4 regions of the Paenibacillus sp. 19GGS1-52 genome follow, and region 3 is predicted to be linked to each of the others. Evidence: riboswitches for the same ligand, from Rfam matches in the RefSeq annotation. Region 3 holds a riboswitch; each other region holds the start of a gene.
What was found. A riboswitch is a leader RNA that binds a small molecule or an ion and turns the genes downstream of it on or off. The one in region 3 is predicted to bind cyclic di-AMP.
Positions count from the first base shown of each region.

Region 1: another riboswitch for cyclic di-AMP. It lies ahead of H1230_RS15905 (APC family permease); the one in region 3 lies ahead of H1230_RS01235 (resuscitation-promoting factor).
Region 2: another riboswitch for cyclic di-AMP. It lies ahead of H1230_RS21620 (KamA family radical SAM protein); the one in region 3 lies ahead of H1230_RS01235 (resuscitation-promoting factor).
Region 4: another riboswitch for cyclic di-AMP. It lies ahead of H1230_RS29600 (hypothetical protein); the one in region 3 lies ahead of H1230_RS01235 (resuscitation-promoting factor).

Region 1 covers NZ_CP059724.1:3,386,014-3,389,155, reverse strand. Annotated here, with positions in the region: gene H1230_RS15905 (APC family permease) at 1-1,813, opposite strand, end outside; cyclic di-AMP (ydaO/yuaA leader) riboswitch at 1,937-2,095, opposite strand; gene H1230_RS15900 (disulfide oxidoreductase) at 2,294-2,758, opposite strand; gene H1230_RS15895 (DsbA family protein) at 2,755-3,142, opposite strand, start outside.
Region 2 covers NZ_CP059724.1:4,625,843-4,628,984, reverse strand. Annotated here, with positions in the region: gene H1230_RS21630 (ABC transporter permease) at 1-142, shown strand, start outside; gene H1230_RS21625 (glycine betaine ABC transporter substrate-binding protein) at 165-1,040, shown strand; cyclic di-AMP (ydaO/yuaA leader) riboswitch at 1,201-1,345, shown strand; gene H1230_RS21620 (KamA family radical SAM protein) at 1,474-2,643, shown strand; gene H1230_RS21615 (ClC family H(+)/Cl(-) exchange transporter) at 2,635-3,142, opposite strand, start outside.
Region 3 covers NZ_CP059724.1:259,583-262,724, forward strand. Annotated here, with positions in the region: gene rnmV (ribonuclease M5) at 1-470, opposite strand, end outside; gene H1230_RS01235 (resuscitation-promoting factor) at 646-1,806, opposite strand; cyclic di-AMP (ydaO/yuaA leader) riboswitch at 2,091-2,320, opposite strand; gene H1230_RS01240 (TatD family hydrolase) at 2,518-3,142, opposite strand, start outside.
Region 4 covers NZ_CP059724.1:6,454,012-6,457,153, forward strand. Annotated here, with positions in the region: gene H1230_RS29585 (SDR family NAD(P)-dependent oxidoreductase) at 1-85, opposite strand, end outside; gene ytxJ (bacillithiol system redox-active protein YtxJ) at 317-643, shown strand; gene H1230_RS29595 (glutaredoxin family protein) at 640-882, shown strand; cyclic di-AMP (ydaO/yuaA leader) riboswitch at 1,505-1,674, shown strand; gene H1230_RS29600 (hypothetical protein) at 1,801-2,253, shown strand; gene H1230_RS31790 (CPBP family intramembrane glutamic endopeptidase) at 2,291-2,938, opposite strand.

The sequences.
Region 1 (3,142 bases), 3.1 Mb from region 3:
TGTTTAGATGATAAGGAACTGTTGCCACAACAATATCTTTTTGATTCATAAGATAAGTGCGGATGAAGATACTCGTCTGATTATGCAATATAGCTTGCCACCAGTGCTTTGTAATAAACTGCGGGATCAGGATCGTAATATGATCTGTTGTAGCTGTCTTCCATTCTACTGTATCAATAAACTTTATCAGCGGACGGATAACGCTGCGGTAACGGGAACGAAGAACAATCAGACGTACACCTGGGTCCCATTCCTTCCACTTAAGCTCCATCTTTTGAATATCTTCTTCATCAAAACCTACATAAACAGCAACTACATTATCTGTTAGCGATTTGGCATAACTGAGTGAGTGCAGCACGGCTCTTGTTACACCTGATACTGGAACAACAACTGTGCTTCCCTTGATGCAAGGTTTTTCTGTATCCATGCAAATACGAAGCTGGTCAGCAGTATTCAAATAATGTTGATGAATCCGATAAAATACGAACATAACTGCAGGTAGGAAAAGAAAAATCATCCATATACTCGTGAATTTAGTGATGATAAAAATTAGAGTAATCGTTAAGGTGGTCAACATGCCTACAGTATTGACGGCGAACTTCCCATGCCAACCCTGTGGCTTCAACTTAAACCAGTGCACCATCATACCCAGTTGTGATAACGTGAATGGAATAAAAACCCCAACAGCATACAAAGGAATCAATCCCCCTGTATCTCCGTGAAATGCAGCTACAAGCACGGCTGACAACACACCGAGAAAAATTATACCATTGGAAAAGCCTAGGCGGTCACCGCGAACCATAAAAGCATGCGGCAGGTATTTGTCTTTTGCGAACATAAAGGCAAGTAACGGAAAGGCAGAGTAAGCTGTATTTGCGGCCAAGAACAAGATTACCGCGGTGATGCCTTGAATGAAAAAGTATAATCCGCCACGTCCAAAGGTTGATTCAGCAATTTGAGAAATAACGGTAGCTTTCTCGTCCGGCATAATTCCATACCAGTAAGCCAAGAGTGTAATCCCTGTAAACATAGAACCCAAGATAATTCCCATCATCATCAACGTCTTGGCTGCATTTTTATCCGCAGGGGCTTTGAAATTTGGGATGGCATTCGATACAGCCTCTACCCCAGTCAGTGCTGAACAACCGGAGCTAAAAGCTTTAAGCAATAGAAACAGGCTGACATTAGACACTACAGTACCCATCTCTGGAATATTGGCATGAGCACCGCCTGTAGCATATTTAATAAATCCACTAATAATTAGCACAAAAATGGAGACGACAAACAAATAAACCGGAATGGCAATAAATGAAGCTGATTCTGTCACTCCGCGTAAGTTGACTATAGTTAGTAGAAAAATAACGGTTACTGCGATCAGAACAGAATGATTATGAAGATTTGGAAAGGCCGATGTAATCGCATCTGTTCCGGCCGAGGCGCTTACCGCGACTGTTAGGATGTAATCTACAAGCAGGGAACCGCCCGCTAAGAGACCTGTCGAAATGCCCAGATTACTTTTAGCTACGATGTAGGCACCACCGCCTTGAGGATAAGCAAAGATTGTCTGCTTGTATGAAAAAATAAGTATGGCCAGCAGACCCAATACGGCTAGTGCAATTGGCAATGAGTACCAAATGGCTGTGAATCCTGCTGCCACCAGCACAATCAAAATTTGTTCCGTTCCGTAGGCCACAGACGATAGCGCATCTGAAGACAGAACAGCCAGTGCTTTCACCTTGGATAACTTTTCATGATCGAGTTCGTTCGACTTCATCGGACGCCCGATCAATAGTCGTTTTACCTTGCTTACCATTGTAGAAACAGTTCCTCTCTTTGTGAGTTGAAACGGTATTACCGTGCGCCGTTTTCTTGGTGGATTTCATAAATGTAGGCACAAAAATAAGCATACGGAAATGATCCGCATGCTTATGCATGGTCATTATCCCACCTTTGCTTACGAGGTTAGCTGGCGGATTCGGGCTGTGGAAAGCCCTACAGTTCAGTCATGTTGACCTGTTCCGATTCACCCCTTTGACCCTAAGGGTCAAGTTTGGTTCCCCCGTTTTTCCTTCGGAAAATTCAGCGCATATTCAACTTCTCACAAGGTCTAATAATAGTCTACAAAGACCTTACAGTAAAGTCGTGAAAGAAATGAAAAAATAATGAAAAAACATCCAAATTGCGCAAATATGAGATCTGACACAGCACTTTCTTTCATTAGCTTCTATTATCCCAATGTCCCGCGTGTTTATGATTTTTTTTCTAATATATGTGACAGTTCGTCAAGCAATACTTAGTATGTTGAGATTTCAACCTCTTCTTCTGTCTCCGCTTCATTACTCTCACGTCCAGTCCACAGTAAAACAGCAATCAACACGAAGGCAATCAAAGCTAGCAAGGGGATTGTAATGAAGCCGAAAAAATTCAAATAATCCTTATTGCAGGGTACTCCGATCGTACAAGGTATTATTTTGCTGAGTGCAGGAATCTTTTGCTCTGCATAATGATATATAGAGATACTCCCACCAATCAAACTTAGAGGCAACACATAAGGAATAATCTTTTTATCTCCTCGAAAGGTAGCAATTCCAAGCAGTATTAGCTGTGGATACATAAAGATACGCTGGAACCAGCAGAGCTTGCAGGGCTCGTATTTCAGGACCTCACTCAAGTAGAGGCTGCCCGCAACAGCAATTAAAGAAACGAACCAGGCCAGATAGAGACAGTTACGACGGCAAAAAGAAGAGAATCTCGTCACTTTACTTCCACCACTTTAGTTGCGGCATCAATGTCTGCAGAAATAGCCTCAATATTAAACGGTGTCTCTGATTTAACTCCATTAATAAAGAGGGTCGGCGTATTGGTGACGGAAGTGTCACTTGCCACCTTAATATCTCTGTTCAATTCATCCGCATACGTACGATTTTCAATGTCCTTACGCAAAAGATCATAATCAATCGTTAGCTTTTGCTTCTCTGCTAAGCTAACAAGGAAATCAGCGGTTGCCCACTCTATATCTTCCTTGCCTTGGTTTGCATAAATAGCGTCATAGTACTTCCAGAATTCATCATTACTTTGATGATATACAGATAATGCAGCTAACGATGCTGTCTCCGAATCCGGCCCGATAAAGGCCATATTC
Region 2 (3,142 bases), 2.5 Mb from region 3:
ACAAGGTGTAGGTGCATTAGTATACCGTGCGGTATCACAGGCCAAGACAGGTGCTGGTTTTGAAGCGGGTATCGCCATAGTAATTATCGCGATTTTGCTGGATCGTTTGACACAGAACGTACTGAAATCTAAAAAAGAATAAGGAGTGTTGTTGCTTGAAGAAAATGATGATTAAGAAAAACTTGGGATTGTTGTTACTCGTGTTGTTGGTTACTGCTATGACGGGATGTTCTACGTCATCTGGGAAGAATGAAAAGGTTAAGCTCGCATACGTAGCTTGGGATTCAGAAATTGCTAGCACGAATGTAGTGAAGGAAGTACTGGAGTCGAAGCTTGGGTTTACTGTAGAGATGCTACAAGTTGATGCCGGACCGATGTGGGCTGGAGTCGCAGATGGTAGTGCAGATGCGATGGTAGCTGCCTGGTTGCCGAGTACACATGCTTCTTATATTGAGAAATACGGGAATGACATTGACGATTTAGGCGTGAATTTGGATGGGACAAAGGTCGGTCTTGCTGTTCCTGCCTATATGGATATTACGTCCATTGAGGATTTAAACAATCCTGAGATGGCGGCTTCACTGAAAAATCAGATCATCGGAATTGAGCCGGGTGCTGGTATCATGATGGCAACGGAGAAGGCTCTAGACGAATATGCACTGAACGATTATACATTGCTTGAAAGTTCATCGGCAGCGATGGCACAGGAGCTGCAGAAATCTTATGATAACAATGAACCGATCGTAGTTACGGGTTGGACACCGCATTGGATGTTCGCCAGTATGGATCTGAAATATTTGGAAGATCCCAAAGGTGTGTACGGTGGTGATGAGCAAATTCATACTATGGCTCGTAAAGGTTTGAAGGAAGACATGCCGGATGTATATACCTTCTTGGATCAATTTGAGTGGACCGCTGAGGATATGGCACAGGTTATGGTAGATATTCAAGGTGGAATGTCTCCTGAAGAGGCAGCAAAGACATGGGTAGACGGTAATGAGGATAAGGTTAGTACATGGATTGCAGGCATTGAGAAATAGCGTGGGATTTAGTGACAATCATTTCATAGCCTATTATAAATGTAATGCTTATTTGAATTAAGATTGCGTATAGCCAAATCTGTGTGTAAAGAGGCATACATGTTTAACAGTCATGCTAGCCTTACCTTTATTTTTGACTTTTTAAAACTTTATGAGTTATACTTTAATCACGCTTAATTTCCAGTTTATTTAGCTGGGAAGCGGGGGAACCAGTCAATTGGGGCGAATCATTGAGCATTTGAAATGTAGGGTACCATCTTACCCGAGTCCGTCAGCTAACCTCGTCAGTAGTGGATGGGTCTGCTTTGTAGTTATTTAAATAACCAGAGACCCTTGCTAAGGGTCTCTTTTTGTGCTTTTTTTGACCCTGCTGGCGTGTTTGACATTTGACTTCAAGGCTCCCTCTTTTCTCATACAATGAGACAAAGGAGAGATGTACGTGCAAAAGGTGAAGTATATAACAGATATTAATAGAGTTGCTATGTTATCTGAACTAGAAAAGGTAAGCCTGAGAGAAATCACGGACAAATTTGTTTTCCGTGCGAATGATTACTACCTTTCATTGATCAACTGGGAGGATCCGGAGGATCCCATTCGAAAGCTTGTTATCCCTAACGAGGGTGAACTAAAGGAATATGGTCGCTGGGATGCCTCCGATGAGGATACGAACTATGTTGTGCCAGGTTGTCAGCATAAGTATAGAACGACTGCGCTCCTTATTGTATCTGAAGTATGTGGAGCCTACTGCAGATATTGCTTTCGTAAACGTTTATTTCGCAATGATGTGAAAGAGGCGATGTCTGATGTCACACCAGGATTAGAATACATCGCAGGAAATCCAGAAATTAACAATGTGCTTCTTACGGGTGGAGATAGTTTAATTCTCTCGACTCCCAAACTCAAATTCATTATTGAAAGTCTGCGAAGAATTGAACACGTCAAGATTATTAGATTAGGATCCAAGATTCCGGTATTTAATCCGATGCGCATTTATGAGGATGGAGAACTGCTCGATCTGATTCGCACTCATTCTACTGAAGAAAAAAGAATATATGTGATGGCGCATATTAATCATCCCCGTGAAATAACCCCTGAAGCCAAAAAAGGATTCAAAGCTCTTCACGATGCTGGTGCCATTGTCGTAAATCAGACGCCTGTCCTCAAAGGTATAAATGATGACCCGGCGGTATTGGGAGAACTGCTGGACCGTCTTTCCTGGGCTGGGGTTACACCCTATTATTTCTTTGTAAACCGGCCAATTGCCGGCAACCGAGACTTTGTTTTACCACTTGAACAAGTTTATCAAATTGTGGAGGAAGCCAAATCAAGAACATCCGGACTAGGCAAAAGAGTTCGTTTATCTATGAGTCATACATCTGGAAAAATAGAGATTTTAGCAATTAGTCAAGGAAAAGCTTACCTTAAGTATCATCAGTCCAGAGACAATGAGCACGGTAAATTCATGATACTGGATTGTCCCAATGATGCGGAATGGTTCGATGATCTTCCGGGTAATGAAGAACATTGGAACAAACCGGTGAAAAAGAACAAGGCTATTATTTCTGTCAATGATTTGCCACGGGAAACCTATACCCTAAGCTAGAGTGCCTATGTTGGCGGCTTGACTTAAGGATTCATTGATATAGGGAGCATTTTCATCACCAGTAAGTATGGTCAAATAATCTCCCGCAAGCAAAATAAAATCACCATGTGGTATTTTTTCCTGTGATCCGCGCTTCACCGAAACAATCAGGCATTGTGGGGGCCACTTAAACTCTTTGATTAAAATGCCATCCAACTGTGAACCATGATGAATTGGAATTTCCAGAATGACTTTGCTTGATGTTTTCGTTGCAGAGAATCCCTTTCCTTGATGCAGGAAACGTTCTAACAGTACTTCGTATATTGGATAAGAACGAAACAATTCAGCGGTCATATAAGCAGTGAGGCAAACGACGCCAGTAGAGAGAAGATTGGAGAATGAACCAGTCATTTCGGTGATTAGGATAATTCCAGTGATGGGTGCCTTCAGGCTTGCTGTGAGATATCCGGCCATAGCCAATATAAGAAAGTTGCTCTCACTAAGTACAGGTTCGCCAATA
Region 3 (3,142 bases):
TTGTACAGCTGTTTGCCGTTGCAATATCCAATTCCTAGCAAATCCCCAAGTGCCATACGTCTCTCAGCCGCATTGGAGTTTACAAGCATCCCTGCCTCCATAAGATCTTCTATCCCAATAAGAATTGGAGCACCTTCAAACGAAGTATGAACATTCTCCAGCGCATGGCGTATAGCCTCAGGTGATGCGTTCTCTACCCCGATATCTCCTTTACGAGTTGCATCCTTCTCCGGAATGAAGGCGTGCTTACAGCCAGGTACCTTTGCAGAAACAATCTTGCGAATCCGCTCTCCGGCATGATCGGGGTCGGTTAATATAATAACGCCCCTGCGCTCCATTGCGAGCGTAATTTTAGCAATTACGGTACGATCTACAGCTGACCCGCCGGTCTCAATCGTATCTGCCTGTACTGCCCGTTTGATAGCTACAGTGTCGCTTTTTCCTTCCACGACAATTAATTCCTTAATCATTTACTTTCGTCCTTCCCAAAACGCAAAAAGAAGAGGATTCGCTCCTCTTCTTTTTGGCTAAAGAATGTATAAGTGATGAGCGGTAGCTCTGCGAACATTTAGTAATCATTTGCGGTTCCCTAATTATCTATCATCACTATAGCTTATTGACCGATATTTTGCAAAATTTCACGGGTTAGTTGAGCTCTGGTTTTACGGGTCCAATTACGTAAACGGTTCTTGATTTGCGACCGAAATTGCGGGCATGGCTTAGTGAATCATAATAGATATCAAGCTTATTGCCTTTAATTGCACCACCCGTATCTTCTGCACGGCGGAATCCTAAGCCTTCGATATAGACCCACCAGCCGATAGGGATTACATCCGGGTCAACAGCGATGGTCCGACCTTCCGTTACGCGTGTTCCGGAGGCTGTAAGGGTACCAATGCCGGGCTCTTCCCCTGAGTATGCCGTCATCGAGACATTCTTAATCACTTTTTTGTATTCAAAATCTACGCCTGCCTTACTTGTGACGTTGTTGCTGCTTACTTTGACTGATTTGGAGGAGGTTTTGGACTTCGCTTTGGGAGTAGTGGCAACGGCTACTACAGGTTTAGGAATGGCTTTGGTCCCTATGGCAATAATCTTGTCTTTGGTCACCGTCTGTACTTCCTTACCGATCATGCGCATAGAAGCGAGTTCTCCATCTTGGTAGGTCTTCTCGATATGCTGAATCATGACGCCTGGTTTGCCTGCCTGAGCCACTCTTACGGTACCCTTGTAAAGAGAGGGGTCTGCCGTCTTGATAACCCGGAAAGGTAAGCTTGTTGTCCGCTGGACAGTTTGTTTGTTAATGCGGACAATCTTAATTTCCATGTTAGCAGAAACTGTGGTGTCTAACGAAGGGAAAATCTTATCATTTGGGGCTAGGGAAATACCCGCTTTGCTGATCACCTGACCAATAGTATCTTCGGTCGAATACAGCGTTTTTGTTGCTCCGTCTGCAGTAAGGCTAAACTTCTGCGCACGGTTAATTACGATACGGTCGCCGTCTTTTATCTCATCACTTATGCCTGCGGATAATTCATCATGTGGCTGCAGCGAAATTTGTTCATTTGCCAGTACATCGCTAAGTAGCGATTCACGCGTTTCAAGCGTCTGTACTTGCCCGTCTATTACTAAAACTAATTGTTTGCTGCTCTGACCGTGTACGTACAGCAGAATTAATAGCGCGATAGCAATTGATATCACACCTGCAAGTAAAAGTACGCGTAGGTTTACCTGCTTCCACCGTAATGCGAAAGACCTGCTGGATGATTGCGAATCATGGGATACGTCTGGTTGGAATACGCCCATTCTCTCCATCCTCCTTACATAGCCCCGTCGTCCAAGCCTAACAAGATGACTGAATTTTTTCTGACGAAACTAGTTTGAGATTGCCACAGGATACGCCCGCATTGCACTAGCGTTTCCTGCTCATGGATCGCCTGCTCGGCACATTTACCACCATACCTGTTATATAACAGTATGCGAGGTACATTCACTTTATTCAAAAACAAAAAAAGCCTAAAAAAGGGTCACAGAGGACTCTTTCGTGGCTTCTCCGTTTATGAGAATACGGGAATGTTTATGCACGAGGTTGCCTCTCTTAATTTGCGCTTACGGGGTTAGCTGTCGGGTTCGGACGAAAGAGAGTCGCCCTATCTTAGGTCACCCGCTCACGGCGGTTGCCCTCAAATTCACCCCAAAGACCACGTGAAGAAATCAAATATTATCTGCGGCATTTCTATGCTGTACCCTATGTACGAACATGCGGCAAAGTAATATTGGTTCCCCCGTTCTCCATACGGAGACTCAGCGAGACGATCCATGAATCAATGGCTGTCACTATAACACAGACCACTGCACTGAAAAGATGATATCCTGTTTTGATGCATGTTGTAAAGGACGATTCAAGCACGTTTACGTAAATATATGGTTAAATTATTGTAATATTCGGCCGTTTTTATGTTAAAAAAGTTTAATATATCGATCATTCTTTATTTTTCACCGTTTTTGCTCCCGTTTTCAGACAATCCCAAATCGTTCCAGTGCGTTCGCATAGGTTATTTCTGCTATTTCTTCCCAACTAATCCCTTTTATCTCAGCCGCAGCCTCCGCTACCAGTCTCACATGAGCACTCTCATTACGCTTGCCCCGGAAGGGATGGGGAGTCAAATAAGGGGAGTCCGTTTCGATCAACAATCGGTCAAGTGGCGTCTGTGCAAGCACCTCTTTGGGGACTCTGGCGTTCTTAAACGTAATGGGTCCTCCGAAAGATAAATGGAACCCCAAATCCAGGCACATTTTGGCTGTTTCCCAACTTCCAGAGAACGAATGCATTACCCCTCCGACCTCATTTGCCCTTTCCTCACGTAAAATTCGCACCACATCCTCATGAGCATCACGATCATGGATACAAATGGGCATTTTCAGTTCTCGGGCCAGTCCAATCTGCTTGCGGAATACTTCATGCTGCACATCTTTTGGCGAAGTGTCCCAGTAATAATCCAAGCCAATTTCCCCGATAGCTACCACCTTTTTATGACTGCATAGAGAAGCGATCCAGTCGAGGTCCCCATCCTTCATGTCAATGGCATCCTGCGGATGCCAACCGACGGCGGCATAAATATTGTCATATGCTTCAGCTAGC
Region 4 (3,142 bases), 640 kb from region 3:
CAAAGAACTGATTCTCCAGTAACCAACGTACAATAAATAATCCCAGACCTCGGTCTGCACCGGTAACACAAGCGATCCTTTGCATACTCTTGAACTCCCTTTCCTGTGGCTAAATACAGGTGTACCTATCTTCCATCCCCCTCACCTTAGCATGTGACATCTGTTTTTTCAACGCCATTTCATTACTCATTTCTGCTCGCTTATCCAAGCAGCGAAGAATCTTTTTTTGATTTAATTTTGAACTATGTTACAATTATGATAACAGTTGCTAGCAACACAATTGTTAGCAAACAACTATTCCAGGAAGGTGATAACTTTGTCTATCCAACAACTCCATTCTCTGGAGGATCTGCATCAATATGTTGAGCAACCGGGTAAGAAACTGCTCTTCAAACACAGCACTACCTGCCCTATCAGCGCGAAGGCTAATCAGGAGTTTGAGGCCTTTCTAAAAGATACAGATACTACGGCAGCCATCGTCCTTGTCATTGAGGATCGCCCTGTCTCTACACAAATCGCTGAGGATTTTGGCATTAAGCATGAATCTCCGCAAATCTTCCTCCTTGAGGATGCAGAGGTCCGCTGGAATGCTTCCCACTGGAAAATCACGCAAGATGCTATCAGAGCGGCTGTTAACTCATGAGCGGGCAAGTCATAGTCTACTCCACAGCAGGCTGCAGCGACTGCAATTTGGTCAAACAACTACTCACCGAACAAGGGGTTTCCTTCGAAGTGAGAGATGTCATGACCAGCACCGTTTACCAGGAAGAAGTTGAGCAGCTCGGCTTCATGGGCGTGCCCGTTACTGTCTCCGGAGATCAAGTGGTTAAGGGATTTAACCTCCCTGAGCTCAAGGTTCTTATCGAAACAGTAGGTAAATAATTCAACTGCTGAATCATTCATTACATGAGTTCATTTTGCAAGAAGAAACGGGAGCTGTCCTTAATATGGACAGCTCCCGTTTTGTTGTTGTAATGACATTGTTTTATTAGTATGCTCCAAGTCAACAGCAAAAAACCCCAAAGGACATCCTCTGCGGCATGCTTACGGTCACACTACACTTATTCACTCCATAATCGACTCCGACTCTCACATCAGCTCGGTGGAAACAGATGTAATCATACTCTCCGACAGGATCGCTTGTAAAACACGAAGGATGCCAAAATAATGCTTAAAGAAAACTAATTACAATAAAGGTAACGCTTACTTGAGGTCTAATCTCTTATTTTCGCTCATTTCCTCGTCTTTATATCCATTAGCGATTAATCGTTAGTATTGTGATTTATTTCAACTTAAAGGTTAATCCTGGTAATTTCCCTACTTACGACCTGTAAATTGAGAAATGGCGCATTTTAGAGAAAAATGGCCGATAATTGATGAAATATATATATTGGATCACTTCCGTCACTGCTTCCACCGAAATTTGCGCAATATCGAACTATAAAGAATGCTTTTTTTTTTTACAAAAAAATCCTAAAAGGGTATGATTCGATTTGAAATCATTATTGAATGCACGCTGAATTCCCGCCTCGCGGGAAACGGGGGAACCATCAGGCCGCAGGGTCTACTTGGGGTGAATCCAAAAGAGACGATATTGTTATAGTCTCATTAAGGTAGGGCGACTCTCACCGTCCGAATCCGACAGCTAACCTCGTAAGCGTAAAGAGAGAGATCCTTGATCCGCCACGCTTTTGCGCAGGTTTATTTATGCCTGTTCCCAAAAACCGCAGGCAGAGGTCCTCCTCTGTCTGCGGTTTTTGGGTTGCATAAATTCTTGAATTCAGAAAGGAACGTGCCCCTATGCCAGACCCATTACCTACAGAATTAGCTTACAGCCCCACCTTTACCGAATACGTTCAAAAGTACTCCGGTGCAGTCCTCACCCTAAGCACCTTGTTGTTAGAAGCATCCACGGATGCGGAGCAGATTACGATCAGCACCTTTGCAGAGCTCTACAAATCATACCGACGGGCTGAATTGAACCCTCAATTATTCCCCATTCTGGCGTACCGGAGCTGTATTCGTCAATGCGCAGAGCTAACTGCAGGCCGAGTATCCCTTTCTGCCAAAGACCTGACCTGGGATGAGCAGATTGTAAAATCACTGTGGTATGGTATGAAGCTTACCTTGCCTGAGATAAGCACCATTCTCCAGAAAAGTGTACCACTGGTGAAAGCACAGCTTAGACACGTGCGGGAAGAAATGGCTGCTCAAGGAAACACTTTGCCAAATACCAATCTGTCAGCTGTGTAATTAAATTGATTTCAGCCCAAGCCATGATGATTTGTTCTCACATATAGATTTGAAAGTAATCTATAATCGCATGGCTTATTATTGGGGTAAGGATATTATGATTTCTCGTGTAGAGATATACAAAATAGATATGCATATAGAATAACTGAATCATATACATGCGATTAGTAATTAAATATTCCATAAAGTTCATCTTAACCATACTCATTTGAAACGGAATGTGCATGAAGGCAAATAATATTCCGATCAGTAGGATCGCTGCATATTTATTACTGATTAAGCCAATGACTCGGCTCTGGATGTATCCTCTAAATATTAACTCCTCAGTTAATGCAGTGAACATGAATATAACCAAGAACTCCAGCCACAGGTTTGCACCTTCTAACTGTAAGTTTCTCTTATGCAGGATTAGATCTCCAATAAGCCAATATGTAAACGGTAGACCACCAACAATACCCAGAACGATTGAAGATGTTATGTTTGAGGGGGTTAACCCGATAGTTTGTATCCTCTCCCTCCTTGTCTTCAGTAGGAATAGCAGCGGAGATAGTTCGAGAATACTAATACATATATAGATCACCATTTTAAATATTAGCTCGTTTGAAAAATTTACGCTGAACCGATCTATATAATCCGTCCTGTACTTTAATAAACCAAATAAATAAATTACCATAGCAATGTACATTAGATAGAGTAACGCATAAATCCCTGTCCGTTTATTCCCTTTATCCTGTGGGTAATTCTGAAATTCCACTCTAGTAAAATACTTTACAATGCTCTTCAATGAGAATCATCCTAACTTTAGCGAATATTCAACAAGCTTTGAACTATTCAAAATTCTATCATTTAATTCCATAATAATACATTATTTCACGAATATATCACAAAT